3 regions of the Ectothiorhodospira sp. PHS-1 genome follow, and region 2 is predicted to be linked to each of the others. Evidence: predicted binding sites of a transcription regulator. Region 2 holds the regulator's gene; each other region holds the start of a gene.

Region 1 (9,868 bases), on a different contig from region 2:
GGCCGCGGCCACCGCCTCCGGCTCGCCGTCATGGGCGGCGTAGTAGCGCCCCATGGTGCCCTGCAGCTCGGTGAACTCGAACACCATCTGGGTCTGCAGGTCGCACTTGCTCAGCAGGGCGGCCCGGCGGGCCTGATCGGGATCGGCCCCCATGTCCCGGGCCAGCAACCCCGCCAGACGTACCACCCGCAGGGTCTTGTCGTGCAGGCTGCCCAGCTTGTGCTGGAATACCACCGTCTTCAGGGCCTCCAGATGGCTCTCCAGGGGACGGCGGCGATCCTGGTTCCAGAAGAATTCCGCGTCGGAGAAGCGGGGCCGGATCACCCGTTCGTTGCCCTCCCGCACCCGCTCCGGCGCCCGGGAGTCCACGTTGCTGATGGTGATGAAGTGGGGCATCAGGCGCCCTTCCCCGTCCACCACCGGGAAGTATTTCTGGTTGTCCTGCATGGTGGAGATCAGCGCCTCCTGGGGCACTTCCAGGAAGCGGGCCTCGAAGTGGCCCACCACCGCCACCGGCCATTCCACCAGGGCGGTCACCTCGTCCAGCAGATCCGACTCGATCACCGCCCGACCGCCCAGCTCGGCGGCGGCGGCCTCCACCTGGCCGCGAATGGCGGCGCGACGGGCCTCGAAGTCCACCTTCACCCAGCCCTGGGTCTCCAGCAGCGGGGCATATTCGGACGGCGCGGACAGGGGCAGGGTCGCGGGGTGATGGAAGCGATGCCCCCGGGTCTCGCGACCCGCCGGGATGCCCAGGATGGGGGCCTGGATGACCTCGGAACCCAGCAACATCACCACCCAGTGCACCGGACGCACGAATTCCGCGTCACCATCGCCCCAGCGCATGCGCTTGGGAATGGGCAGGGCCGCCAAAGCGGCCTCGACGATGGCGGGCACCAGGGCGGCGGTGTCACGCCCCGGCTCCAGGTGACGGTGCACCAGCCAGGCGCCCTTGTCCGTTTCCAGACGCGCCAGGTCGGTCACCGCCACGCCGCAGGAGGCGGCAAACCCCTGGGCGGCGCGGGTGGGGTTACCCTGGGCATCGAAGGCGGCGGCCAGGGCCGGCCCCCGGCGCTCCATGGCCTGATCCGCCTGGCGCGGCGGCAGGCCCCTGACCCACACCGCCAGGCGGCGGGGCGCGGCATAGGCCACATGGTCAACGGGGTCAAGGCCGGCATCCGCCAGCCCCTTGATGACCCCGTCCGCAAAGGCATCCCGCAGTCCCTTGAGGGCCTTGGGCGGCAGCTCTTCGGTGCCGATCTCGATCAGAAGATCCTGTGTTTCGCTCATGATGTTGATCCAGTCCCAGGTCAGGTGCGTTCGGCCTTGGCCGCGTCGGGGAGCATGGGGAAACCCAGCTGTTCACGGGCGGCGTAGTAGGCCTCGGCGACGGCGCGGGCCAGTTCACGCACCCGCAGGATGTAGCGCTGCCGCTCGGTGACGGAGATGGCGCGCCGGGCATCCAGCAGGTTGAAGGTATGGGAAGCCTTGAGCATCTGCTCGTAGGCCGGCAAGGGCAGGCCCTGGGCGATGAGGTGCTTGCTCTGTTGCTCGCAAGTCTCGAACCAGCCGAACAGGGAAGCCACATCGGCATGTTCGAAATTGTAGGTGGACTGTTCCACCTCGTTCTGGTGGTAGACGTCACCGTAGGTGACCACACCCTGGGGACCCCGGGTCCAGACCAGGTCGTAGACACTCTCCACCCCCTGCAGGTACATGGCGATGCGCTCCAGACCGTAGGTGATCTCACCGCTCACCGGCCGGCAGTCCAGGCCGCCCACCTGCTGGAAATAGGTGAACTGGGTCACCTCCATGCCGTTGAGCCAGACCTCCCAGCCCAGGCCCCAGGCGCCCAGGGTGGGGGATTCCCAGTTGTCTTCCACAAAGCGGATGTCATGGATCAGGGGGTCGATGCCCAGGGCCTGCAGGGAACCCAGGTAGAGTTGCTGGATGTCCGGCGGCGAAGGCTTGAGCAGCACCTGAAACTGGTAATAGTGCTGCAGCCGGTTGGGGTTTTCCCCGTAGCGGCCGTCGGTGGGACGGCGGGAGGGCTGTACATAGGCGGTGCGCCAGGGTTCCGGGCCGATGGCCCGCAGGAAGGTGGCGGAATGGAAGGTACCCGCTCCCATTTCCATGTCGTAGGGCTGGAGCAGCACGCAACCGTGGCCCGCCCAGTAGTCCTGCAGGGCCAGGATGAGGCCCTGGAAGGTAGAGACGTCGTGAGAAGACATGAGGATCGACCCGAGTGATTCGTGGATGGCGCGACCCCGAGCATGGGTCGTGCAAAGCCTGACAGTATAACGGCGGCCGGTGGCGAGCGCCCAGTCCCGTGCGTGACCGGGAAACCTCCGACGGGTGGCGGGGCTGGGCGACCGTGTCACCAGGGTTTACAATCCCGCTTCCCCAAGCCGCGCCCACCCGGGCCAGGATCAACGAGGCCCTCATGTCAGCCGGGCTCCCCAGCGAACAGCGTTATCAGGCCATGCGTCGTGTCACCCTCGTCGGTGCCGTGACCAACCTGACCCTGGCGACGGCACAGATCATCGGCGGCTGGATCAGCCATTCCCAGGCCCTGATCGCCGACGGAGTGCATACCCTCTCCGACCTGGCCAGCGACTTCGTGGTGCTGTTTGCCGCCCGCAAGGCCAACGAAGCGGCCGACGCCAACCATCCCTACGGTCACGGCCGCATCGAAACCCTGGCCACCGTGGTCGTGGGTCTGGTACTCGCCGGCGTGGCCGTGGGCATCATGACCGATGCCGCACGACGCCTGCTGAACCCGGAAGAACTCCTGAGCCCCACCCCCCTGGCCCTGATCCTGGCGGCGGTCGCCATCATCAGCAAGGAAACCCTGTATCACTACACCATGCGGGTGGCCAAAAGGGTTCGCTCGCGCATGCTGGAAGCCAATGCCTGGCATCACCGCTCCGATGTGGTCTCGTCGGTGGTGGTGCTGGCGGGCGTGGGCGCCACCCTGGCCGGCCTGCCCTTCATGGACGCCGTGGCGGCCATCCTGGTGGCGCTGCTGATCGGCCACATGGGCGTCAAACTGATCTGGAACAGCGCCCGGGAACTCATCGACACCGGGGTGGAAACCCAGGAGCAGGAACGCATGCTGGAGGCGGTGCGCCGGCTGGACGGCATCCAGGGGGTTCACGACCTGCGCACCCGGCGTATGGCGGGCACCCTGCTGGCGGATGTCCATGTTCAGGTCGCGCCCCGCATCAGCGTCTCCGAAGGCCATCACATCGCCGATGCGGTCTGCGTGGCCATGCACGGGGTTCAGGACGAGCTGGGGGACATTCTGGTCCATATTGATCCGGAGGATGATCAACAGGGCGCCCCCAGCAGCCATCTGCCCAACCGCACCGAAATCCTCAAGCGTCTGCAGGCCCAGTGGCACGACGTGCCTGCAGCCCGGCATGCGGACCCGGTGGTGATCCATTATCTGCAAGGACAGGTACACCTGGAACTTCAGTTGCCCCTGCGGGCCTTCGACAGCCTGGCCGAGGCCGAAGCCGCCGCCCGGCAGTTGGTGGCATCAAGCCTGCGGGCGGCGGATGTGGGTCAGGTACAGGTGCTGTTCCGGTACTGACAGGCACCGCCGATGGGCGCCCACCCGTCATTAAAACGGATTTCGCGCCCCAAAACAGCGCAAAATACTCAAAAACGCACTAAGATTGTGCATGCAATCATCAAGCAGCCCCCGAAATCCGCCCCAAATGGCCTCCGCAACCCCATTCAACGCCATGGCACGCTTCATGCTTTCCATGGTTCGACCGAATTGAACACCCGCCCCGGCGGGGATCCGTTTCAACAGGCCTCTCTCATTCAAGCCCTGGAGGAGTACGCATGTCAGCAGCAGACGTTCTGAATATGATCAAGGAAAACGGCGCCAAGTTCGTCGATTTCCGCTTTGTGGACAGCCGCGGCAAGGAACAGCACGTGACCGTGCCCGCCCACACCGTCGACGAGGACGTGCTGGAAGGCGGCAAGATGTTCGACGGCTCCTCCATCGCCGGCTGGAAGGGCATCAACGAATCCGACATGATCCTCATGCCCGATGTGGACACCGCCGTCATGGACCCCTTCTTTGACGAGCCCACCCTGAACCTGCGCTGCGACGTGGTGGAACCGGCCACCATGCAGGGTTATGACCGCTGCCCCCGCTCCCTGGCCAAGCGCGCTGAGGTCTATCTGGCCAGCACCGGCATCGCCGACACCTGCCTGTGGGGTCCGGAAAACGAATTCTTCGTCTTTGACGACATCAAGTGGGGCAACTCCATCCAGGGCGCCTTCTTCAAGATCGACTCCGACGAGGCCTCCTGGAACTCCGAAAAAGTGTTCGAGGACGGCAACATCGGCCACCGTCCCTCCGTGAAGGGCGGCTACTTCCCGGTCCCCCCGGTGGACAGCCTGCAGGACCTGCGCTCCGCCATGTGCCTGGTGCTGGAGGAAATGGGCCTCAAGACCGAAGTACACCACCACGAAGTGGCCACCGCCGGCCAGTGCGAGATCGGCGTCGGCCCCGGCACCCTGACCCGCAAGGCGGACGAAGTCCTGGTCCTCAAGTACGTGGTGCAGAACGTAGCCCACAACTATGGCAAGACCGCCACCTTCATGCCCAAGCCCCTGGTGGGCGACAACGGCAGCGGCATGCACGTGCACCAGTCCCTGGCCAAGGACGGACAGAACCTGTTTGCCGGCGACAAGTACGGCGGCCTGTCCGAAATGGCACTGTATTACATCGGCGGCATCATCAAGCATGCCCGCGCCCTGAACGCCTTTACCAACGCCTCCACCAACAGCTACAAGCGCCTGGTGCCCGGCTTTGAAGCCCCGGTGATGCTGGCCTACTCTGCCCGCAACCGCTCCGCCTCCATCCGGATTCCGTGGGTCTCCAGCCCCAAGGCCCGACGTATCGAGGTGCGCTTCCCCGACTCCACCGCCAACCCCTACCTGGCCTTCTCCGCCATGCTGATGGCCGGCCTGGACGGTATCCAGAACAAGATCCACCCCGGCGAGGCGATGGACAAGAACCTGTACGACCTGCCCCCCGAAGAGGAAAAGCAGATCCCGCAGGTCTGCCACGCCCTGGATCAGGCCCTGGAAGCCCTGGACAAGGATCGCGCCTTCCTCACCGCCGGCGGCGTATTCACCGACGACATGATTGATGCCTACATTGATCTGAAGATGGAAGAAGTGACCCGCCTGCGCATGACCACCCACCCGGTGGAGTTCGATCTGTACTACAGTCTGTAAGCACAAGACGGGTTGAACACTGGAAGCACCGAACCCCCGGCTTGCCGGGGGTTCTTTTTTTCCGGACCCCGCCACGGAACAGAGGATACCAAGGACATCGCCATGCCCCTGCTGCTGATGCTGATGCTGCTGCTCACCGTGCCCGCCCAGGCCCAGATCTACCAATGGACCGACGAGCAGGGGCGCCCTGCCTTCGGTGACACGCCACCGGACGGAGTCGATGCACGGCCGATCCGGGTGGACCGGCCCGCCACCCTGCCCGGCCTGCCCGAGGCTCGGGACATCCTGCAACAGCCACCCCCTTCCGCAACGGAGGAACCAGGAGATGCCTATCAGCAACTGGCCATCAACCGCCCGGAACGGGACGGGGTGGTACGCACCAACCTGGGGCAGGTCGACGTCGCCCTGAACCTGAGTCCAGCCCTCAAAACGGATCTGGGGCACCGCTTCCGGATCCGCCTCAACGGCGATACCGCCGTGACCACCCAGGCCGCCCAAGCCATCCTGGACGAAGTCACGCCCGGAACTCACACGATCCAGGCGGAGGTCGTGGATGACGATGGCAACACCCTGATCCGCTCGGACACCACCACCTTCCACCTCCTGCGCACCACCGTGCAGCAGCAATCCCGACCGCGGCCCTGACCCGCCGCGTCACCGGCGCGGAACCGCCCCGCACCATCATGGTGCATGCTATGCTCCAGAGGCGCCGGAACAGGCCGCGCCACCGCTCCGGCGAGACCCCGAAAGCGTCGTCCCGTGACCACTTTGCGGGATGATTGCACGATTCCCGTGCGCGGCATGATTCTGGTTCGTTTCTTGCTAAAGAGAACCCGTATGCCGCCTGATCACAACCTGCATCGACAACTGCTGGAGACCCTGACCACCGCCGTGCTGGTAGCGGACGACCAGTTGCGCCTGGTCTACATGAATCCGGCGGCGGAAATGCTGATGGAGATGAGCCTGAACCGGATCCATGGCCTGCCGATTCAGGGCCTGTTCCGGGAGGACGAGACCTTCATCGCCAGCCTGCGGCAATCCCTCGACACCGGGCATCCGTTCACGGAGCGGGAGCGGCTGCTGGCCCTTCATTTCGCCCGGGAGGTCACGGTGGACCTGACCGCCTCCCCCATTTCCGAACCGGGACACGCCAGACAACTGCTGGTGGAACTGATCCAGGTTGACCGGCAACTGCGCATCACCCGGGAAGAGCAGCTGCTCAATCAGCAGTCCGCCACCCGGGCCCTGGTCCGCGGCCTCGCCCACGAGATCAAGAATCCCCTCGGGGGGCTGCGCGGCGCGGCCCAACTCCTGGAACGGGAACTGCCGGACCCGGATCTGCGGGAGTACACCCGGATCATCATCGGCGAAGCGGACCGCCTGCAGAACCTGGTCAACCGGATGCTGGGGCCCAACAGCCTGCCCCACTGCCGCCCCCTGAACATCCACCGGGTCCTGGAGCATGTCCGCAGCCTGGTCAGCGTGGAGGCGCCGGAAGAGATTCGCATCCGCACCGATTACGACCCCAGCATCCCCGACGTCAACGCCGATCAGGACATGCTGATCCAGTCGGTGCTCAACATCGTGCGCAACGCGGTTCAGGCCCTCGGCGACAGCGGGGAAATCCGCCTGCGGACCCGGGTACGACGCCAGTACACCATCGGTCAGATCCGCCACAAGCTGGTGGCCCTGATCCAGGTGATCGACGACGGGCCGGGCATCGGTGACGACATCCGCGAGCGCATCTTCTTTCCCATGGTCTCGGGTCGCGCCGGCGGCACGGGGCTGGGGCTCTCTATCGCCCAGTCCCTGATCAATCAGATGGGCGGCCTGATCGAGTGTACTTCCCGTCCGGGGCAGACGGTGTTCTCGCTGCTGATCCCCGTGGAGCTTATAGATGACTAGACGTGAACATATCTGGGTCATTGATGACGACCGATCCATCCGCTGGGTGCTGGAACGGGCCATGAACAAGGCCGGTATCGAGGTCACCTCCTTCACCTGCGCCGCCGAGGCCCTGGAATGCTTCGAGCATGACGTGCCGGATGCCCTGGTGACGGACATCCGCATGCCGGGCATGGACGGCCTGGAACTGCTCAGCCGGCTGCAACGGGAACACCCCGAGCTGCCGGTGATCATCATGACCGCCCACTCGGACCTGGAAAGCGCGGTCTCCGCGTACCAGGGGGGCGCCTTCGAATACCTGCCCAAGCCCTTCGACGTGGACGACGCGGTCTCGCTGGTGAAGCGGGCCTGCCAGGCCCGGCGGGAGCGGGGCCGGGAGGAACCCTCCGGCAACAGCAAGACCCCGGAGATCATCGGCGAGGCACCGGCCATGCAGGAGGTGTTCCGCGCCATCGGCCGGTTGTCGCGCTCCAACATCACCGTCCTCATCAACGGCGAATCCGGCACCGGCAAGGAACTGGTGGCCCATGCCCTGCACCGCCACAGCCCCCGGGCGCACATGCCCTTCATTGCCCTGAACACCGCCGCCATCCCCAAGGATCTGCTGGAATCGGAACTGTTCGGTCACGAGAAGGGCGCCTTCACCGGCGCCCAGAGTGCCCGGCGCGGACGCTTCGAGCAGGCGGACGGCGGCACCCTGTTCCTGGACGAGATCGGCGACATGCCGGCGGAACTGCAGACCCGGTTGCTGCGGGTATTGGCGGACGGCGAGTTCTACCGGGTCGGCGGGCACATGCCGGTGAAGGTGGATGTGCGCATCATCGCCGCCACTCACCAGAACCTGGAAAGCCGGGTCCAGGAGGGCCTGTTCCGGGAAGACCTGTTCCATCGGCTGAACGTGATCCGCATTCACGTCCCGGCCCTGCGGGAACGGCGCCAGGACATCCCCCTGCTACTGAATCACTTTCTGGGCACTGCGGCGGCCGAGCTGAACGTGGAACGCAAGGTGCCGCTGCCCGAGGTGCTGGACTACCTGACCGCCCTGGACTGGCCCGGCAACGTGCGCCAACTGGAAAACCTGTGCCGCTGGCTCACGGTCATGGCCTCGGGACGGGAAATCCACGTCAACGATCTACCGTCGGAACTGCACGAGCGCTCAGGCAACGCCCACGGTGGCGGCTGGGAAGAAGAGCTGGCCCAATGGGCGGAACAGGAGCTGGCCCGGGGCAATGCCTCCCTGCTGGACCGGGCCACGCCCGCCTTCGAACGAATCATGATCCGGGCAGCCCTGAAAAAGACCGGCGGACGGCGGCAGGATGCCGCCAAACTGCTGGGCTGGGGGCGCAACACCCTCACCCGCAAGATCAATGAACTGAACATGGACGAGGGTGAGGACCTGGGGGCCTGAAGCCCCTCAGTTCAGCTGCAGGGCCCCGGTCAGCTCCGACACATGGCCAAGTCCATGGCGTTTCAGGTAATCCTGAATGCCCTGGTTGATCTTCTGGCACAGCAGCGGATCATAGAACAGCCCCGTTCCCACCCCGACCGCGGTGGCACCCGCCAGCAGGAACTCGATGGCATCCGTGGCACTGGCCACCCCGCCCTGACCGATGATGGGCACCCCGTGGGGCCTGGCCACCTGATAGACCTGATGCACCCGCAGCAGGGCCACTGGCTTGATGGCCGGGCCGGACAGGCCGCCCTGATTGTTGCCGATCACGGTACGGCGACGCTCGGCATCGATGGCCATGCCCATCAGGGTGTTGATGGCGGAGAAGGCATCGGTACCGGCCTCGATGCAGCGGCGGGCGTTGGCGGCGATGTCCGTCTGGTTGGGGGACAGCTTGGTGATCAGCGGCTTGCCGGTGGCCTTGCGGCAGGCCTCCACCACCCGGGCGGACATATCCGGATCATTGCCGAAGGCCACCCCGCCTTCCTTCACGTTGGGGCAGGAGATGTTGATCTCGATGGCATCCACCGGGGAATCGTCAAAACGGCGGGTGACCTCGATGTATTCCTCGATGGTGGAACCGGAGACATTGGCGATGAAGCGGGTCTCGTCATAGTCCAGACCGGGCAGGATCTCGTCCACCACGAAGTTCACCCCGGGATTCTGCAGGCCGATGGCGTTGAGCATGCCGCCAGGGGTCTCGTAAACCCGATGAGGGGCGTTGCCCGGACGGGCCTGACCCGTGGTGCCCTTGAGGCAGATGGCGCCCACATGGCGATTGGAGAAACCCGCCACACGGGTATACTCCTCGCCGAACCCCACGCAGCCCGAGAGCAGCACTAGGGGGGAGGCCATGGAAAGCCCGCAGAAATCGATCGCAAGGGCCTGTTTAGGGGAAGTGTCGACTGGCATGTTTCACATCGTCCTGTATCAACCGGAGATACCGCCCAACACGGGCAACGTCATGCGCCTGGCGGCCAATAGCGGCTGCCGGCTGCACCTGATCCACCCGCTGGGGTTCACGCTGGATGACGCGCGCCTGCGGCGCGCAGGGCTGGATTATCGGGATCTGGCTCCGGTGACGGAGTATGACAGCCTGAGGGCCTTCTCGGAAGCCGTACAGCCGCGACGGATGTTCGCCCTGTCCACCCGGGGTAGCCGGATTTACAGCGAGGTGGCGTTCCAACCGGGGGATGCCTTCCTGTTCGGCCCCGAAACCCGGGGCCTGCCGGATGCGGTGCTGGAGCACCT
Region 2 (9,868 bases):
GCCGAGCGGTGATTCCCGCCAACATCAACCATCCGGAGCTGGAGCCCATGATCATCGGGCGCAATTTCCGGGTGAAGATCAACACCAACATCGGCAATTCCTCCCTGACCTCCAGCATCGAGGAAGAGGTGGAGAAGCTGGTGTGGTCCTGCCGTTGGGGCGGCGATACCCTGATGGATCTGTCCACCGGCAAGCACATCCACGAGACCCGGGAATGGGTGCTGCGCAACAGCCCGGTGCCCATCGGCACCGTACCCATCTACCAGGCCCTGGAGAAGGTGGACGGCAAGGCGGAGGCACTGACCTGGGAACTGTTCCGGGATACCCTGATCGAGCAGGCGGAGCAGGGGGTGGACTACTTCACCATCCACGCCGGGGTGCTGCTGCGCTATGTGCCCCTGACCGCCGACCGGCTCACCGGCATCGTCTCCCGGGGCGGTTCCATCATGGCCAAGTGGTGTCTGGCCCATCACCAGGAAAACTTCCTCTACACCCATTTCCGCGAGATCTGCGAGATCATGCAGGCCTATGACGTGGCCTTCTCCCTGGGTGACGGCCTGCGTCCCGGCAGTCTGGCCGATGCCAACGACGCCGCCCAGTTCGCCGAACTGGAGACCCTGGGCGAGCTGACCAAGGTGGCCTGGGAGCACGACGTACAGGTGATGATCGAAGGTCCCGGCCATGTGCCCCTGCACAAGGTGAAGGAGAACGTGGACAAGGAACTGGTGGACTGTTTCGAGGCCCCCTTCTACACCCTGGGGCCGTTGGTGACGGACATCGCTCCCGCCTATGACCACATCACCTCCGGGATCGGTGCGGCCAATATCGGCTGGTACGGTACCGCCATGCTCTGCTACGTGACCCCCAAGGAGCACCTGGGGCTGCCCAACAAGGCGGATGTGCGCGACGGCATCATCACCTATCGCATTGCCGCTCATGCGGCGGATCTGGCCAAGGGCTTCCCCGGTGCCCAGGTGCGGGACAATGCCCTGTCCAAGGCCCGATTCGAGTTCCGCTGGGAGGATCAGTTCAACCTGTCCCTGGACCCGGAGCGGGCGCGGGATTTTCACGACGAGACCCTGCCCAAGGAGGCCCACAAGGTGGCCCATTTCTGTTCCATGTGCGGCCCCCACTTCTGTTCCATGAAGATCACCCAGGATGTGCGTGAATACGCCGCCCGGCAGGGGGTGTCGGCGGAAGAAGGGCTGGACCAGGGGATGCAGGAGAAGGCCCGGGAGTTCGTCAAGGGCGGTGCCCGGGTCTATCGGGAGGTCTGAGTTTCCTGTGCTCGTCTAGCGAGGGGGCGGCTGGTACCGATAGGCCCTGGCCTTGCGCCAGGGCGACGACGGCCTGATGCCGGCCGCCCTCAGCATCTGTTCAAGATCTGCTCCCAACCTGCCCAGTTCCTGGCGATAGGCAATGAGCCCGTCCAGCAGATCCGCGGCCAGCGAGGTCTGGGTCTGCAGGGTCGGGTCGTCATGGTCAGCCCGGTCGATCTGCATCTGTGAAGTGCTCCTGACGGGTGTGCATACCTTGTGTGTAGTCCAGTGTCCGTCACCTTGCCAGTTTCCGGGGCAGGGGAAAGGGCAGGCGGTGTGTTCGGGCTGATCAAAATCAGGTTGTCCCTCCGGCGCACGCAGGTCATGATCCGTAAAGGGTGGATGGGATAGTCTGGGAACAGACTCGGCAAGGGAACGATAACGCATGGCGGAACAGGCACAACTGGAACAGGAGAACCTCTGGCTGAAGCAGCGTCTGGCCACGCTCATCGAGGCGGCCCGTGACAACGAGCGCAAGCTGGACCGTATGACCGATCTGGAAATGCGTCTGTTGGCCGCTGACGGCCTGGTGGGCATCCTGGCCCTGCTTCTGGAGGAGTTTCCCCGGGATTACGACCTGGATCATGTGGGGCTGGTGCTCCATGACCCTGATGGAGTCATCGGTGGGATACTGGCGACGGATCCCTGCCCCTCCGAGCAGTGGTCCCTGAGGCTGTTGTCTTCCGTCGACGATCTGCAATCCCTGACAGGACTCTATCTTGGAGATTATGCCGCCTGTCCCGAAGCCCTGCGCTTCGCTGGTCGCGTCGAGCTTTGCAGTGTGGCGCTGGTGCCGCTGGAGCGAGCGGGCCGCTGTCTGGGCGCGTTATCTCTGGGCAGTCGCTGTGACGGCCGTTATGGAGAGGGGATGGATACCTACCTGCTCAGACGTCTGGCGGCGGTGGTTGCCATCTGTATCGAGAATGCCTTGGCCGCCTGGCGGTTGCGGGAGCTGGGTGTCACTGATGCCCTGACCGGGGTGCGCAATCGCCGTTTCTTCGACCTGCGCCTGCAGGAGGAAATGATCCGTGTGGTACGGGAGCGACAGAGCCTGGCCTGCCTGTTCGTGGATATCGACCACTTCAAGGTCATCAATGACTGCCATGGTCATGCTGTCGGTGACCAAGTCATTTCCGCGGTGGCCCAGCGACTTGGACGGCATCTGCGCGGCTCGGATCTGCTGGCGCGTTACGGCGGGGAGGAATTCGTGATGCTCCTACCGGGGCTGGATCGTCAGGAGGTCCGTGCGGTCGCGGAACGGGTCAGACAAGTCGTGTGCGATGTGGCGGTAGCGGCGGATGACCACAATGTGCCGGTGACGGTTTCCATCGGTGTCGCACATTGGGCGGCACAGCGTCTGGCCAGCCAGGATCCCTCTATCTCGGCGCAGGTCCTGTTGCGGGAAGCGGATGAGGCTTTGTTGCGGGCCAAGAGCGACGGCCGCAACCGGGTGGTGATGGCGGGCATGCCGCCCGCGGATACCGTGTCACTGGAGTTGCTGCCTCTGGGGCTTTAGGCTTCCGCTCCGACTACTCCGGCTCACCGAACTTGTCATTGATCAGGCCTTCCAGGGCCTTCAGGGCAGCTTCGGCGTCGTCGCCTTCCGCAACCAGGCGAACGGTGCTGCCCTTGCCAGCCGCCAGCATCATGATGCCCATGATGCTCTTGCCGTTGACTCGCTTTTGTCCCTTTTCCACTTCCAGGCTGGCATCGAAACTGCTGGCCAGGTTGACGAATTTGGCCGCGGCACGGGCGTGCATGCCCAGACGGTTGATGATGGTAAGTTCTCGGCTGGGCATTTTAACTGTGGGTCTCGCAGAGCAGGATGCCGTCATGGCCTCCGCTGATGGCCTTGTTGACCAATTCATGCAGGCGCAGATTCGGGTAGTTGAGCACCCGGACCAGCATGGGCAGATTGATGCCGGCGATGACCTGTACCTTGGGTTGCTGCAACAGGCGGTTGGCGATGTTGCTGGGGGTGGAGCCGTACATGTCGGTCAGGACCAGCACGCCGTCCCCCTGATTCAGACGTTGGTAAAGGTCAATTGCGCGGTCCAGCAGGATGTCCGGATCACCGGACTGGGACACCGCCAGGCAGCGAGTCTCCAGGGGGATGGAGCCCATCATGGATCGGGCTGTGCTCAGCAGGTCCTCGCCAATGTGATTGTGAGTGATGATGAGAAGTCCGACGGACATGGATGCATACCGTGACTGGTTCAGGAAAGTTCGCGGTGACGGGTGGTCACACCGTCGCCTCTGAGCTCACGAAAATGGCGGGAGAGTCGTTCGGTCAGATAGACCGAGCGATGGCGACCCCCGGTACAGCCGATGGAAACGGTCAGATAGCTGCGATTGTCGCTCTCAAACCGGGGTATCCAGGTGATGAGGAAGTCGCGCAACGAATTGAACATTGCCTCCACCATGGATTCGTTCTCCAGAAAACGGATCACCGCCGGATCCTTGCCGGTCAAGGCGGCTAAACTCGGTTGCCAGTGGGGATTAGGCAGACAGCGTACATCGAACACGAAATCCGAGTCTACCGGTGAACCGTACTTGAAGCCGAAGGACTGGATCAGCAGTGACAGCCCTCGCAGACTGGCCTGACGGACCCGCTCCCGAATGGACTGGCTGAGCTGGTGGACATTGGTGCGGGTGGTGTCGATGGCCAGATCGGCATGGTCGGCAATGACGCCCAGCAGGTCCCGTTCCAGGTTGATGGCCTCCATCAGGGGGATGCCCCGACGGGCCAGGGGGTGACGGCGACGGGTCTCGCTGAAGCGGCGGAGCAGGGTTTCCAGTTCCGCGTAGAGGAAAATGATCTGCAGCTCGACGCCCATGGCGCGGATTTCGTTGACGATGCGACCGAACTGGTCGAGAGATTCGATGCCGCTGCGGGCATCGATGCCCACGGCCGCCTCGCCATAGCCGGCTTGGGGAGCTTGTCGCAGTTGGCCAACCACCGCCGGCAGCAGTTCCAGGTGGAGGTTGTCGATGCAATAGTAGCCGGCATCCTCCAGAGCATGCAGGGCCACGGTTTTGCCCGACCCGGAAAGCCCGCTGACGATGATGAGTTTCATGAGTCGCTCTGCATCTGACGCCGCTGGCGGGCGGAAAGATCGTCGGCGGCAATGTAGCCGCGCAGCCGCAGCAGGTGATTGCGCACCGCCGCCTCCACCATGACCGCCAGGTTACGGCCGGAGGCCACGGGCAGGGTGATGACGGGAACCTGCAGTCCCAGTACCTCCCGGCTGCATCGTCCCCCATGAAGGCGATCGATGTCGGCGGACGTCACGTCGACCTGGTCTTTCAGGTCGATGATCAGGCGCAGGTACTTGCTGCTCTTGATGGCACTGTCACCGTACATGGCACGAATGTTCAGGACGCCCAGTCCTCTGACCTCCAGGAAGTTTTCCAGCACTGGCGGACAGGTGCCCCGCAGGATGTCCGGGGCGATGCGGGCAAATTCGGGTGCATCGTCAGCAATCAGACGGTGTCCGCGGCTGATGAGTTCCAGGGCCAGCTCGCTCTTGCCGATGGCGCTTTCCCCCGTCAGCAGCACCCCGATGCCCAGCACTTCCATGAAGACACCGTGCAGGGTGATGGTCTCCGCCAGCTTGTCGCTGAAGAAATAGCGCAGGATATTGATGATTTCGTGGCTGTGCAGGGCAGTGGAGAGCAGGGGGACGGCCTGTTTGTCCGCCAGGGCGCACAGTTCCGGCTGAACCGCCAGACCGTCGGTGACGATCAGGAGGGCCGCCGTGCCGTTCACCAGCTGTTCCAGGATGTCCCGCTGGGAGTTCTTGCGCAGGTTCCACAGGTAGCGCATCTCGTCCGGACCCAGCACCTGGATCTGGTTGGGATGGATGATGTTCAGGTGTCCGACCAGTGAGGTACTGCCGTGAGGCGTGGCCTGGTGAGCGATCCGGCGTTCCCTGCCCTGATGACCGGCCACCCAGCGCAGGGCCAGGCGTTCTCCCATGGCCTCGACGACGTGATGGACGGTAAGGGGGGGCGTGGTCACGGTGAGTCTGGGCTTTCGGTATCCCAGTGGTGTACCAGCTCCAGCAGGTCTTCCGGTCCTTTGGCGCTACGCAGTCGGGCCAGGGTCTCCGGATCGGAGAACATGCGCGCGAGCAATGCGAGGATCTGCAGGTGTTCGTCGGTACATTCGGTCGGCACCACCAGGGCAAACAGGATGTCCACCGGTTCGCTGTCCGGGGCGTCGTAGTCCACGCCCTTGCCCAGCTTGAGCAGGGCGGCACAGGCCTCGTCGGCTCCGGCCAGCCGGCCGTGGGGGATGGCGACGCCATGCCCCAGGCCGGTGCTGCCCAGGCGTTCCCGGGCCAGCAGGCTGTCGAAGATCTCTCCCTGGGTCAGCCTGGGCAGGTGGCTCGAAAGCATGTCACCCAGCATCTCCAGAGCACGTTTCTTGCTGCTGACGTCCGGCAGACAGCAGACGCGCTCCGAAGCGAGAAGATCACCGATGTTCATGGATATCTCACCCGATGTGGTTACGGTGGGAGCCTTCGGCGCGGTGATGGTCCTTGAGCTTCTCCTTGTGCTTGACCACCTGACGGTCCAGTTTGTCGACCAGGGCGTCAATGGCTGCGTACATGTCGGCATGGCTGGCGTCGGCAAAGATGGTGTTGCCGCTGACCAGCATGTTGGCTTCCGCCTTCTGCTGCAGTTTCTCCACGGTCAGGACCACATGTACGTCGATGACGTTGTCGAAATGGCGCTCCAGGCGCTGGAACTTGTCATTGACATAGTCGCGCAGGGCGTCGGTCAGGTCCACGTGGTGACCGGTGAGGTTGATCTGCATGAGGTGACTCCTTGGTTTGAAATGTGAAAGTGAAGCTGAGGCCTGGTTGTGGATTCAGACGAGGCGCTTGCGTTCGTTGGATGGCGGGATCGCCATGGCCTCGCGATACTTGGCAACGGTGCGCCTCGCTACCTGGATGCCCCGGTCCACCAGGATCTGGGCAATCTTGCTGTCACTCAGGGGCTTGCCCTGGGGTTCTTCGGCAATCAGTTTGCGAATCATGGCACGGATGGCCGTGGCGGAGCACTCACCGCCGTCGGACGTCCCCACGTGGCTGGAGAAGAAATACTTGAATTCGTAAATCCCTCTCGGGGTGTGCATGTACTTCTGGGTGGTGACGCGGGAGATGGTGGATTCGTGCATCTCCAGTTGCTCGGCGATATCCCGCAGCACCAGGGGTTTCATGGCTTCGTCACCGTGTTCCAGAAAGGCGCGCTGATGTTCCACGATGGCGGTGCCCACACGCAGCAGGGTCTCGTTGCGGCTTTGCAGGCTTTTGATGAACCAGCGGGCCTCCTGCAGGCTATTGCGCAGGTAGATATTGTCCTGGCTGGAATCGGCCCGTCGCACAAAGCTGGCATAAAGTGGGTTGACCCGCAACCGGGGCGCGACTTCCGGATTCAGTTCCACCTGCCAGAATCCCTCGCGCTTGCGCACGAAGACATCGGGAATGATGTATTCCGGTGCGCTGGAACTGATCAGGGTGCCCGGGCGGGGATTCAGGCTCTGGATCAGCGAGATCACCACCTGCAATTCGCCGTCAGCCAGCCCCAGTCGGCGCTGGACCCCCTTGAAGTCGCGGGTGCCCAGGGCTTCCAGGTGATCACGCACCAGGGTTCTGGCCTCGGCCAGCCAGGGCGTCTCCGGCGCGAACTGCTCCAGTTGCAGCAACAGGCACTCGGCAAGATCCCGTGCACCCACGCCCACGGGATCCAGGTGCTGGACCATGCGCAACACGGCTTCCACCTCATCCAGCTCCAGTTCCATCTCCTGATCCTGGGCCAGGCCGGCGTGGATCTGCTCGATGGGTTCGGCCAGGTAGCCGTCATCGTTGATGGCATCGATGATGGTCATGGCGATGACCTGGTCCCGCTCGCTCAGGGGCGACAGGTTGATCTGCCAAAGCAGGTGGTCACGCAGGTCTTCGCCGGGTGCACTCTGATTCTCGAACAGGTCGCGACCGTCGTTGTCCATCTGGCCGCCGCCGGCGGTCGGCATGTCGTAGAGGTCTTCCCAGTTGCTGTCCACGGGCAGTTCCTCGGGAATGGTTTCCGCGGATTCGCTGGTGTTGTCCCGTTCGGCGGGCTCGTCGAATTCCCGGCTCTCCGCATCCTTGTCGGCGCTATCGGCGCCGGGGGCCATGCCTTCAGGTTGGGTGGCTTCATCCATGCCGGTATCCAGGTCGGCATCCGCGCCTTCCAGGGCTTCCAGCATCGGGTTGGTCTCCAGCGTTTCCTGGATCTGGGCCTGGAGCTCCAATGTGGACAGCTGCAGCAGCCGGATGGCCTGCTGCAGCTGCGGTGTCATGGTAAGGCTCTGGCCGAGACGGAGCTGGACAGAAGGTTTCAGCATAGGATGTGGCGTGCCACCGGAGTCGTCAGGCAGGAGTTGAAGGGTCCGGGCAGTACTGACGGTGCCTTGCCGTCATGTGCCGGGTCTGTCATCCGGATTATACGTCCTGGCACGAAAAATGTGACCCAGTGTGGGGAAACCATGCGTTGGCTCAAAAACTCTACCTTCATAGTCGGAAATGATCGCCCAGGTAGACCCGCCTGACCTGGGGGTCTGCCAGCACCACTTCCGGCGGCCCCTCGCTGATCAGGTGTCCGTCGCTCAGGATATAGGCGCGATTGCAGATGCCCAGGGTTTCACGGACGTTGTGATCGGTGATCAGTACCCCGATATTCCGGGAGACCAGATGGGTGATGATGCGCTGAATTTCGATCACGGAGATGGGGTCTACCCCGGCAAAGGGCTCATCAAGCAGGATGAAGGCCGGTTCGGTGGCCAGGGCGCGGGCGATTTCCACCCGCCGCCGCTCACCCCCCGAGAGGCTGATGCCCAGGCTCTCGCGGATATGCATGATCTGAAACTCTTCCAGCAGGGATTCCATGTGCTCATGGCGCTGGCCGCGGCTGAGGTCGCGGCGTGTTTCCAGCACGGCAAGCAGGTTGTCTTCCACCGACAACTTGCGAAAAACCGAGGCCTCCTGGGGCAGATAGCCGATGCCCAACTGGGCGCGGGCATGCATGGGCAGGGGGGTGATATCCCTGCCGTCCAGTTCGATGCGCCCGCCGTCGCAGGGGATGAGACCGACGATCATGTAAAAACAGGTGGTCTTGCCGGCGCCGTTGGGACCCAGCAGGCCCACGACCTCACCGCTGTTCACCTGCAGTGATACACCGTCCACCGGCTTGCGGGCGCGGTACTGCTTGACCAGGTCGTGGGTCTGCAGACGACTCATGGCGTCCCCTCGACAGGGGCGGGAGGCTGTTCCCTGGGCGTGAAGATGGCCTCGACACGGCCGGTGTCCCCGGTGCGGGCCTCCAGCGTGGCCGTGCGCAGGTCATAGGTGATGCGGCTGCCCCGGAACTCGTCCGTGCCCTGTCGCACGCGGGCATTGCCGCTCAGCTCCATGCGTTGCTCGTTGGGGAGGAACTCCATCCGCGCGGCTTCGGCCCGGACTTCCCGCCCCTGTGGATCCAGTGTGTTCAGGGTGGCCGGTTGACCCTCCGCGGTCATGCGTTCCAGCACCCGGCCCGGGGTATGGACGGTGACCGTATCGCCGCTGATTTCTGTGGCGCCCTGGGTGATGCGTACGCTGCCCCGGTAGGTGCTGATGCCCCGGTTGTCGTCCAGGGTGGCCGAGTCCGCCTCAATGCGGATGGGCAATGTCCGGTCCACCTGCGCCTGGAGCGGTCCGGACGGCAGCAGGATGGCCAGGGCCGGGATCATGAACCACGCGCCAGGCCGTCGCCAGGGTGAGCACTGAACCGCGCCCTCGCCGTTGCTCCCGCGAAGGCGGGAGCCCATGCTTTTCACTCCGTGACTGGATTCCCGCCTGCGCGGGAATGACGACCCGGGGGAGGCCGGCCGCATTCCGTTGGACCTGGATTCCCGCTGGCGCGGAAATGACTGACTGGGAACAGCCCTAATGGGGAACATAGACACCCCGTGCTTCTCGTTTGAGTTCCAGAATTTCACGTTCAAGATCCAGGAACAGCCCCAGACCCTCGGCCTCCTGATAGGTTGTCTGCAGACGTGCCGGGGCATCGGTGACGGCCTGACGGGGATCAGGCCAGAGGGTGGTGTCCCGGGTGGTGATGGTGATCGGGTCCCGTCCACCCTCTGCAGCGCGGTGGATGTGCACCTCGCCCAGCAACCTGACCTCATCACCGATGGGGGAGATCCAGCCCTGCTCGGAGCGCAGGGTCCAGGTGGGGCCAGGTGGTTGATGCAGGACCAGTACCGGGGTCTCCAGCCAGCGTGCCCCATCCATTTCGCGCTGCTCCATGCGCTGGCCGCGGAGCTGGTAACGGGGTTCACCCTGGGAGTCCATATGGATGGCCGCATACTGTTCCAGAAAGAAATCGGTTCCTTCGGTTGCCGCGTCTTCCAGTACCCGGCGGCGTTCATCGGCGTCCCGGGCCAGCCAGAAGCCGACGGCCGCGACCAGAGTCAGCAGCAGGATCAGGAACAGCGAGGGCAGTTTCATCTCAGATAGGCT
Region 3 (9,868 bases), on a different contig from region 2:
GTCCCGCCTTGAGCCGGCTTCCCAGCGCCCACCCCATCATCCGCGGCGTGGCCACGTTGCGTGGCAAGACGGTGTCCGTGGTCGATCTGGCCCAGGCACTGGGCATGCCCCCGGTTCCCTCCAGGGAGAGCGGGTCCTTCGTCATTCTCACGGAGTTCAACCGTTCCGTGCAGGGGCTTCTGGTGGCGTCGGTGGATCGCATCATCAACCTCAACTGGGATCAGATTCATCCACCTCCCCGGGGCACGCACAAGGACAGTTTCCTGACGGCCGTGACCCAGGTCGATAATCGTCTGGTGGAGATCATCGACGTGGAAAAGGTGCTGGAGATGATCACCGGTCCGGCAAGGGACGTCAGTGACTCGCTGTTGTCCAACATTCAGGAAGGGGGCAAGGTACGCCGTGCCCTGGTCGCTGACGACTCCGCGGTGGCGCGCAGGCAGATCGTGCGCGCCCTGACCCAGATGGGCGTGGAATCCGTGGTGGTGAACGACGGCAGGCAGGCGCTGGACAAGTTGATGGAACTGGCTGCCCAGGGCCCCATCGAGCAACAGATCGGGATGGTGATCTCGGATATCGAGATGCCAGAGATGGATGGTTACACGCTGTCCTCCACCATCCGCAAGGAGCCGGCCTTGTCGAAACTCCACGTGGTGCTGCATTCCTCCCTGAGCGGAACCTTCAATGAGACCCTGGTCCGCAGGGCGGGAGCCAACCGTTTTCTGCCCAAGTTCAGTCCGGATGAACTGGCGGAGGTCGTGTTGGGATACCTGCAGGCGGATGATGCCGTGGAATGATATATAAGCGCGGCCGGCAGGATCATGCCGCCCGGCGGTCATTGCGTTCCCCTTGAACGGCAGTGTGCCATTGCCCCCTTTGGGGACTCTCGAGGGTATACTGTGGGTGCCATCCGTTGCGCTTTTCGATGGCTTGAGCCCTATAACGAAAGATTGATCCATAACAGGAAACCACCTTGTCAGGCCCTATCGAATCTCAGGATTACGAGGATTTCAGGCTGTTTCTGGAGAAGTCCTGTGGACTGGTCCTGGGGGAAAACAAGCACTATCTGGTGAACAGCCGCCTGTCGCGGCTCATGGGCGAGTTCTCGGTTTCTTCCGTGAGCGAGCTGCTCAGGCAGCTCAAGCTGGGGCGGAATCCCGGGCTGCGAGAGCGGATGATCGAGGCCATGACCACCAACGAAACCTACTGGTTTCGGGACGTGTTTCCCTTTGAGATCCTCAAGAACCAGATCTATCCGGAACTGGCAAAGCAGAAGGGGGCGGGATACGCCCCGCGCATCTGGTCTGCCGCCTGCTCATCCGGACAGGAAGCCTATTCCATCAGCATGGGGTTCAGTGAATACCAGCAATCCCGCCCCGGCAGCCTGCGGGATGTGCAGATCCTGGGCACGGACATCTCCGGCGCGGTGCTCAAGGAAGCGCGCGAGGCCAGCTACGATTCCCTGGCCGTCGCCCGCGGCCTGTCCCTTGAGCGACGCCAACGTTTCTTCGTGCAGAATGGCGATCGCTGGTCCCTCCGGCCCGACATCAAGGCCCGTGCTACCTTCCGTGAATTCAATCTCATGGACAGCTACACCCTGTTGGGGCGTTTTGATGTGGTGTTCTGTCGCAATGTCCTGATCTACTTTTCCATTGACTCCAAGAAGCTGATTCTCAAGCGTATCTCCCAGATTCTCAATCCGGGTGGTTATCTTTTCCTGGGGGCCTCCGAGTCCATGGCCAATTATTCCGACGCCTTTGAAATGGTGCGTTGCAATCCGGGCGTTGTATATCGCCTGCGCTGAAAGCACAGGCGTCAATAACCCGACCCGCTCCATGGGTCGGGATCTTGCGAACGGCGGTATCTTGCCGTGACAGCCTCTCCGATTCCGGGTGCCTTTCCCTTAAGTCTCTAAAATAACGAGACTTTCTTTTATGGCACGCTGATTGCATTTTCGACCTTCAGGAACATTTCTTGAGGTCGAGTCCATGCCACTTTCCATAGACAGGGCCATTGGTATCCACGGCGATGCGCTGCAGGTGCGCTCAAAGCGCCTGGAGTTGCTCGCCTCCAACATCGCCAATTCCGACACCCCCAACTACAAGGCACGGGACCTGGATTTTCGCCAGGTGCTCAGTCGTGCGCATCAGCCCGATGCCCTGGGCCTGCGCCTTACCCACGCCGCCCATATTGCCACTGATGCCTCGGGTCAGGCTCTGGACGAGCCGCTCTACCGGGTGCCCACCCAGCCGTCCCTGGACGGCAATACGGTGGACCCCCAGCTGGAGCAGGCGGCCTTTGCCGAAAATACCGTGCAGTATCAGGCCAGCCTGGATTTTCTCAGCAAGAAATTCAGCGGCCTGCGCACGGCCCTCAAAGGCGAATAGGCCGGGAGATTAAGTCATGAGCAACATGTTCAAGATCTTCGACGTCTCCGGTTCGGCGCTGAGCGCCCAGTCGGTACGTTTGAATACCATCGCCAGCAACATGGCCAATGCCCAGGTGGCCAGCACCACCCCCGAGCAGGCCTACCGCTCCAAGCAGCCGGTGTTCCAGACCGTGATGGACCAGTTCGGCGGCAGTGCGTCCACTTCTCCGGTACGGGTGGCCGGCATCGTCGAGAGCCAGGCCGAGCCCTTCGTGAAATATGAGCCCCATCATCCGCTGGCCAATGAACAGGGGTATGTCTACATGCCCAACGTCAATCTGGTGGACGAGATGGCCAACATGATTTCCGCGTCCCGTAGCTACGAGAACAACGTGGAAGTGATGAATACCACCAAGCAATTGCTATTGCGAACCCTGCAACTGGGCCAGTCATAGGAGGGATGAACCATGAGCGTCATTGATGCCAACACCCTAGCCAGTCTGGGCCTGACCTCGGCCGCCGGACAGAAAAAGGAATCCAGCCGGGACGAATTGGGACAGGCGGATTTCTTCAAGCTGATGATCACCCAGTTGCAGAACCAGGATCCCTTCGAACCTATGGAAAGTGGTGATTTTCTGGGCCAGATCGCCCAGTTCGGCACGGTCAACGGGATCGGTGAGTTGCAGAAATCCTTTGAAGGCATTGCCCAGGCCATGCAGGCCAACCAGACCCTGCAGGCCGCCGCCCTGGTGGATCGCGAGGTACTGATTCCGGTGGATCTGGCGGTGCTGGGTGACGAGGGAGGCATCCGCGGCGGAGTGGATCTGAAATCCTCCGCCAATGACTTGACGGTGAATGTGTACAACGAGGCGGGGGTGCTGGTGCGTCGCATCCCCATGGGTGGGCAGGGGAGCGGTATGAAATCCTTCGTCTGGGACGGCATCACCACGGAAGGCGAGCGGGCACCACCGGGGGTGTATGAGTTTCGTGCCGAGGCTCAGCTGGATGGCCAGACCAGCCAGCCCCAGACCCTGCTCAATGCCCGGGTGGACAGCGTCCGTACAGGGCAAGCCGGCGGGGGAATCACGCTGATCGTTGAAGGCTTCGGTGAGATCGACCTGGCCACGGTCCGGCAGATCGGTTGAGACGTGTCTTTAGAAACAAGCCAATAAACTGAGGGTTATACCATGCCATCATTCAACATCGGTCTGACCGGTCTGAACGCGGCCTCATCGGATCTGCAGGTGACGGGTCATAACATTGCCAACTCCTCCACGGCGGGCTTCAAGCGCTCCCGTGCCGAGTTCGCGGACGTGTTCGCATTGTCCTACACCGGGGTCTCCAAGACCGCCACCGGGAGCGGCGTCAACCTGGCGTCCGTGACCCAGCAGTTCACTCAGGGAGACCTGAATTTCAGTGACAATAACCTGGATCTTGCCATCAACGGCCAAGGATTCTTTATTTTAGATCGTGACGGAATAACCGAGTACACTAGGGCCGGTCAGTTTCAAGTCGACAAGGACGGTTTTATTGTCAACTCGGCCGGACAGCGCTTGCAGGGATATCCGCCTGAAGGTGGAAACCTGTTGCAGTCAATGCAGCTTACCATCGGTGATTCCGAACCCCAGCCTACTACGGCCATCAATGCACTCATGAACTTGAGTTCAGATGCGGAGCCTGTTGATGGTCCCATCGATCCAGAGGATCCGGAAACCTACAATTACTCAACATCTCTGACGATTTATGACTCTCTTGGATCAGCGCGTGCAGTCACACTTTTTTTCAGACGTGAGGATCCCCCTGAGAATAAAACTTGGGAGGTTGTTGCCGCCATAAGGGAGCCCGATGGAACCTTGGCAATCGTAGGTAATGACACTCTGGTCTTTAATAATGATGGCACGCTTGCAAGCGGTGAGTTGGAGATCAATTATGCAGATCCACCAAATGGTGCGGACGACCTTGAAATAACTGTCGATTTTGGTGACACCACACAATATGGAAGCCGTTTTAGTGTTGCCGCATTACGTCAGGATGGCTACACAGCAGGGCAGCTTGTAAGTGTTGATGTGGATTCTGATGGAACTATCTTTGCGAGATACTCCAATGGTGCCAATCGCTCCTTGGGGCAGGTCGCCTTGGCTAATTTTGATAACCCGCAAGGCTTGCAGCCGGTGGGGGGTACTAATTGGGTAGTGACGGCCGCCTCTGGCGAGCCCCTTCTGGGCCGCGGTGGTGAATCCAATTTTGGACTGGTCCAGGGCGGTGCCTATGAGGCGGCCAACGTCAACATCGCCGATCAGCTGGTCAAGCTCATCACCGCCCAGCGCAACTTCCAGGCCAATGCCCAGGTGATCAGCACCGCCGACACCCTGACGCAGACCATCATCAACATCCGTTAACGGAGGTAACGACTGATGGACCGCATGCTCTACATCGCCATGACCGGCGCCCGGGAGGCCGCGCACTCCCAGCAGGTCAACACCCACAACCTGGCCAATGCCAACACCACCGGGTTTCGCAAGAGCCTGGAGATGTTCACCAACCATCCCTTGCGGGGGCCGGTGTTCGACAGCCGGGACTATGCCCAGCTTCAGGCCGTGGAGGCGGACTTCACCCACGGTCCGCAGATCGCTACCGGCCGGGATCTGGACGTGGCGGTGCAGGGTGACGGCTGGATTGCGGTTCAGGCCATGGACGGTACCGAGGCCTACACCCGGGCAGGCAATTTCAAGGTGAACAACGTGGGCCTGCTCACCACCGGTGATGACCTGCCGGTGCTGGGCGAGGACGGGCCCATCGCCATCCCGCCCTTCGAGACCATTCTCGTCGGCGGTGACGGCACCATCAGCATCCGGCCCCTCGGCCAGGAGGCCAACGTCCTGGCCGAAGTGGGACGAGTGAAGTTGGTCAATCCGCCCCTGGAGGCACTGGCGCGGGGCGAGGACGGCCTGTTCCGTCGGGGAGACGGCCAGGAGGAGCCGGCCGATGCCGCCGTTTCACTGACCTCCGGGATGCTCGAAGGCAGCAACGTCAACACCGTGGAAGCCATGGTCAACATGATCGAGCTGGCACGGAATTACGAAACCTACGTGAAGCTCATGAAGACCGCCGAAGACCTGGATCGCAGCAGCGCCCAGCTGTTGCGCATGTCCTGATCGGCCGGCCATGCCTAGCAGGAGGACAAGATCATGAATCAAGCACTCTGGATTGCCAAGACCGGGCTGGATGCCCAGCAGACCCGCATGTCGGTGGTCTCCAACAACCTGGCCAACGTGAATACCACGGGCTTCAAGAAGGGGCGCGCCTCGTTCGAGGATCTGATCTACCAGACCGTGCGCCAGCCGGGTGCCCAGGCGGCGCAGAACAATCAGCTGCCCACCGGTCTGATGACCGGGGTAGGGGTGCGCACCGTGGCCACCGACAAGATCTTCACTCAGGGCAACCATATCCAGACCGACAATGCCTTGGACATCTCCGTTCAGGGGCGGGGGTTCTTCGAGATCCTGACTCCCGAGGGCAACATCGCCTATACCCGGGACGGCAGCTTCCAGCTCAATGCCGATGGTCAGGTGGTCATGTCCAACGGCTTTGAGCTGCAGCCGGGCATCTTCATTCCGGAAGGCGCCACCAGCATCACCGTCAGCCAGGACGGTATCGTCAGCGTCACCCTGGCCGGCCAGGAAAATGCCCCGGTGGAAGTGGGCAACATCCAGCTGGCCGACTTCATCAATCCCGCCGGCCTGCAGCCCATCGGCCAGAACCTGTTCATCGAAACCGCCGCCAGCGGCGCGCCCCAGCAGGGCAATCCCGGCCAGGACGGTCTGGGCCGTCTGATGCAAGGCTCCCTGGAGAGTTCCAACGTGAACATCGCCGAGGAGCTGGTGAACATGATCGAGACCCAGCGGGCCTACGAGATCAATTCCAAGGCCATTTCCACCTCCGACCAGATGATGCAGTACATCAACAACAATCTGTGATCCCGGCCCGATTCATGACCGAAGGTAGCCCATCATGAACACCCGAAACCTGAAAACTCCAATGCGGCCGCCGCTTGCCCTTGCGGGCCTGCCCCTGGCATGTCTTCTGGTGGTCATGAGCGGCTGCGCCACGGTGAAGCCGGTGGAGCGGGGCGACAATCCCAACTTCGCCACCGTCATGCCGCCCATGCCCATACCGCCGGAACACAATAACGGCGCCATCTTCCAGCCCACCGCGGTGCAGGGCCTGTTTGCCGACTACAAGGCTCGCCAGGTGGGGGATGTCCTCACGGTACTGCTGGCGGAGCGGACCCAGGCCAGCAAGTCGGCCAGTACCTCCACCAGCAAGGAGTCCAGTGTGAGCATGGCCAACCCCACCATCCTGGGGCGGCCGGTCACCCACAACGGGCGTCCCCTGCTCAACACCGAGATCAGTGGCAACCGGGATTTCGACGGCCAGGGCAATGCTTCCCAGAGCAACCGGCTGGACGGCTCCATCACCGTGATGGTGTCGGAGGTGCTGCCCAACGGCAACCTGGTGGTACAGGGAGAGAAGTGGCTGAAGATCAACCAGGGCGAGGAGTACATCCGGCTAAGGGGAATCGTCCGACCCGTGGACATCCGCGCCGACAACACCATCCTTTCCACCCAGGTGGCCTCTGCCCAGGTGGCCTATGGGGGGCGGGGTGCCCTGGCCGACAGCAACCGCCAGGGCTGGTTGAGCCGATTCTTCAACAGCCCCGTGTGGCCTTTCTAGGAGTGCCGCGCCATGTCTAACAACATACGTACAGTACTGATCGTCTGGGCCGTGACACTGCTGGTGCTGTCCCTGATCCTCCCCTCCGGCGCGGGCGCGGCGGAGCGTGTCAAGGATATGGCCTCGGTGGCCGGCGTCCGAAGCAACCAGCTGGTGGGGTACGGCCTTGTCGTGGGTCTGGACGGCACCGGCGACCAGACCACCCAGGCACCGTTCACGGTGCAAAGCCTCAAGAACATGCTGGGTCAGCTGGGTGTCACCGTGCCGCCCAACGTCAATCCCCAGTTGCGCAACGTGGCGGCGGTGATGATCCATGCCGACCTGCCGCCCTTTGCCAAGCAGGGCCAGACCATCGACGTCACGGTATCTTCCATCGGCAACGCCGGTAGCCTGCGGGGCGGCACCCTGCTCATGACCCCGCTCAAGGGGGCGGATGGCCAGACCTATGCCATTGCCCAGGGCAATCTGATCGTGGGCGGCTTCGGCGTGGCCGGCGCCGATGGCTCCCGGGTCAGCGTGAATGTCCCCAGCGTGGGCCGCATTCCCAACGGTGCCACGGTGGAGCGCGAGGTGCCCTCGGCCTTTGCCCAGGGGGATCACGTCACCCTGAATCTGCACCGCCACGACTTCACCACCGCCAATCGCCTGAGTGATGCCATCAATGATGCCATGGGACCCGGAACCGCCCGGCCGATGGACGGTTCCTCGGTACGGGTCAGCGCCCCGCGGGATCCGGGGCAGCGAGTGTCCTTCATCTCGGTGCTGGAAAACCTGCGGGTCCAGCCCGGTGAGCCGCCGGCCAAGGTGATCGTCAACTCCCGCACCGGCACGGTGGTGATCGGCAGCAATGTACGGGTGATGCCGGCGGCGGTGTCCCACGGCAGCATGACGGTGACCATCACCGAACGTGCCCAGGTCACCCAGCCTGCCCCCTTCGGGCAGGGCGAGACGGTGGTGACGCCGCAAACGGATATCGAGGTGACGGAAGAAGACAGCCGCATGTTCCTGTTCAATCCCGGCGTGACCCTGGACGAAATCGTCCGGGCCGTGAATCAGGTAGGCGCGGCTCCCGGTGATCTGGTCTCCATCCTGGAAGCTTTGCGCGAGGCCGGCGCCCTGCGCGCCGAGCTGATCGTCATCTGACGGGGGGGAGCGCACATGACCAGCCACATCGCCGACAGTTACCACTACACCGACATGCACGGTCTGGCGGAACTGCGTGCCCGTACCCAGTCCGGGTCCGCGGAGGCGTCGGACGAGGTGGCGCGTCAGTTCGAGGCCCTGTTCATCCAGCAGATGCTCAAGAGCATGCGGGCCGCCATGCCCACGGATGGTGGGCTCACCGGCGAGCACACCCGTTTCTTCCAGGGCATGTTCGATCAGCAGATCGCCCTGGACATGGCCCGGGGCAACGGCATCGGTCTGCGGGAGCAGGTCATGCGTGAGCTGACGGGCATCGGCGCCGATGCCGGGTCGATGTCGACGGGAGTGCTGAACATGCCCGTGCACCGGATTCCGGTGATGCGCTCGGCAATCGAAGCAGCCGCCATGACGGATGCCTCGAAGGCGCCCGAGGCAGCGACGGTGAAGGATGCCGCGAGGGCCGCCCGAGCGGGTGATGTAACGACGGCCGACGGTCCCTGGTCGCCGGGTTCTCCGCAAGAATTCATCCGGGACCTCTGGCCCCACGCCCAGCGCGCCGCCAAGGCCCTCGGGGTGGCCCCCGAGGTGCTGGTGGCCCAGTCCGCCCTGGAGACCGGCTGGGGGCGCCACGTCATCCGGCATGGTGATGGCCGCAGCAGTCACAATCTGTTCGGCATCAAGGCCGACCGCCGCTGGGAGGGGGATCGGGCCCATGTGCAGACCCTGGAGTATGTGAATGATGTCCCTGAATTGCAGCGGGCGGCCTTTCGCTCCTACGGCAGCCTGGCGGAAAGCTTTGCCGATTATGTGAATTTCCTGCAGACCAATCCCCGCTATCGCCAGGCCCTGGAAGTGGCGGGGGACGCGGAGGCCTATGTGAGGGGCCTGCAGGCGGCCGGTTATGCCACCGACCCGGCCTATGCCGACAAGATCCTTAATATCCTGGAGCGGGGTACCTTGAGTGACATCCTGGCCACGCTCAAGTCCGGCACCTTGCCGCCGACATCCTGATGGAGGGAAACACCATGTTTAAGCATTTCATCGAGTATCAGGCAAAGTGGTTCGCCGGGAGGCTGTCATGAGCGGCGGCGGACTATTCAATATTGCGACCTCGGGACTCAACACCGCCCAGCGGGCATTGAATACCACGGGGCATAACATTGCCAACGTCAACACGGAAGGCTACAGCCGTCAGCGCGCGGAAGTGGCCACCCGGCCGGCGGGGTTCACGGGCGCCGGTTATATCGGCAACGGCGTGCAGGGCACGACCATCCGCCGCATGTATGACGAATTCATCCAGACCCAACTGCGCAACACCACCTCCACCAGTCGCTACTACGACACGCTTCATGACTCCCTGAGCCGGGTGGACAATCTGGTGGCGGATCCCTCCGTGGGCCTGGCCCCCGCCCTGCAGAACTTCTTTTCCGCGGTGCAGGGCGTGGCGAATGATCCCACCTCCAGCGCCAACCGCACCGTATTGCTGTCGGAAGCCGAATCTCTGGTCGACCGGTTCAATTTTCTGCATCAGCGATTCCAGGACCAGCAGTTCATCGTCGATGGTCAGATCGGCGACTCGGTGCAGGAAATCAACAACATCACCGAAGCCCTTGCCCGCCTGAA

What was found. Region 2 encodes sigma-54, which starts transcription at its own class of promoters, with help from an activator protein. Its sites were predicted from a motif close to TGGCANGNTNCNTGCTT; they were not measured.
Region 1: a site for sigma-54 is predicted at 3,751-3,767, ahead of glnA (glutamate--ammonia ligase). Genes of this name have one in related genera too.
Region 3: a site for sigma-54 is predicted at 1,936-1,952, ahead of flgB (flagellar basal body rod protein FlgB). Genes of this name have one in related genera too.

Annotation. Positions count from the first base shown of each region.
Region 1 covers NZ_AGBG01000002.1:130,953-140,820, reverse strand. Annotated here, with positions in the region: gene glyS (glycine--tRNA ligase subunit beta) at 1-1,290, opposite strand, end outside; gene glyQ (glycine--tRNA ligase subunit alpha) at 1,311-2,231, opposite strand; gene ECTPHS_RS01375 (cation diffusion facilitator family transporter) at 2,444-3,595, shown strand; gene glnA (glutamate--ammonia ligase) at 3,853-5,262, shown strand; gene ECTPHS_RS01365 (DUF4124 domain-containing protein) at 5,365-5,907, shown strand; gene glnL (nitrogen regulation protein NR(II)) at 6,100-7,167, shown strand; gene ntrC (nitrogen regulation protein NR(I)) at 7,160-8,575, shown strand; gene ECTPHS_RS01350 (dihydroorotate dehydrogenase) at 8,582-9,529, opposite strand; gene ECTPHS_RS01345 (tRNA (cytidine(34)-2'-O)-methyltransferase) at 9,528-9,868, shown strand, end outside.
Region 2 covers NZ_AGBG01000003.1:13,494-23,361, forward strand. Annotated here, with positions in the region: gene thiC (phosphomethylpyrimidine synthase ThiC) at 1-1,277, shown strand, start outside; gene ECTPHS_RS01615 (hypothetical protein) at 1,293-1,502, opposite strand; gene ECTPHS_RS01620 (diguanylate cyclase) at 1,705-2,835, shown strand; gene ECTPHS_RS01625 (HPr family phosphocarrier protein) at 2,849-3,118, opposite strand; gene ECTPHS_RS01630 (PTS sugar transporter subunit IIA) at 3,120-3,515, opposite strand; gene rapZ (RNase adapter RapZ) at 3,536-4,396, opposite strand; gene hprK (HPr(Ser) kinase/phosphatase) at 4,393-5,340, opposite strand; gene ECTPHS_RS01645 (PTS sugar transporter subunit IIA) at 5,337-5,810, opposite strand; gene hpf (ribosome hibernation-promoting factor, HPF/YfiA family) at 5,818-6,141, opposite strand; gene ECTPHS_RS01655 (RNA polymerase factor sigma-54) at 6,196-7,713, opposite strand; gene lptB (LPS export ABC transporter ATP-binding protein) at 7,880-8,605, opposite strand; gene lptA (lipopolysaccharide transport periplasmic protein LptA) at 8,602-9,096, opposite strand; gene lptC (LPS export ABC transporter periplasmic protein LptC) at 9,293-9,856, opposite strand; gene ECTPHS_RS01675 (HAD family hydrolase) at 9,853-9,868, opposite strand, start outside.
Region 3 covers NZ_AGBG01000009.1:27,913-37,780, reverse strand. Annotated here, with positions in the region: gene ECTPHS_RS05600 (chemotaxis protein) at 1-797, shown strand, start outside; gene ECTPHS_RS05595 (protein-glutamate O-methyltransferase CheR) at 974-1,804, shown strand; gene flgB (flagellar basal body rod protein FlgB) at 1,989-2,387, shown strand; gene flgC (flagellar basal body rod protein FlgC) at 2,404-2,823, shown strand; gene ECTPHS_RS05580 (flagellar hook assembly protein FlgD) at 2,836-3,513, shown strand; gene flgE (flagellar hook protein FlgE) at 3,556-4,767, shown strand; gene ECTPHS_RS05570 (flagellar basal body rod protein FlgF) at 4,783-5,523, shown strand; gene flgG (flagellar basal-body rod protein FlgG) at 5,557-6,345, shown strand; gene flgH (flagellar basal body L-ring protein FlgH) at 6,407-7,102, shown strand; gene ECTPHS_RS05555 (flagellar basal body P-ring protein FlgI) at 7,115-8,245, shown strand; gene flgJ (flagellar assembly peptidoglycan hydrolase FlgJ) at 8,261-9,256, shown strand; gene flgK (flagellar hook-associated protein FlgK) at 9,324-9,868, shown strand, end outside.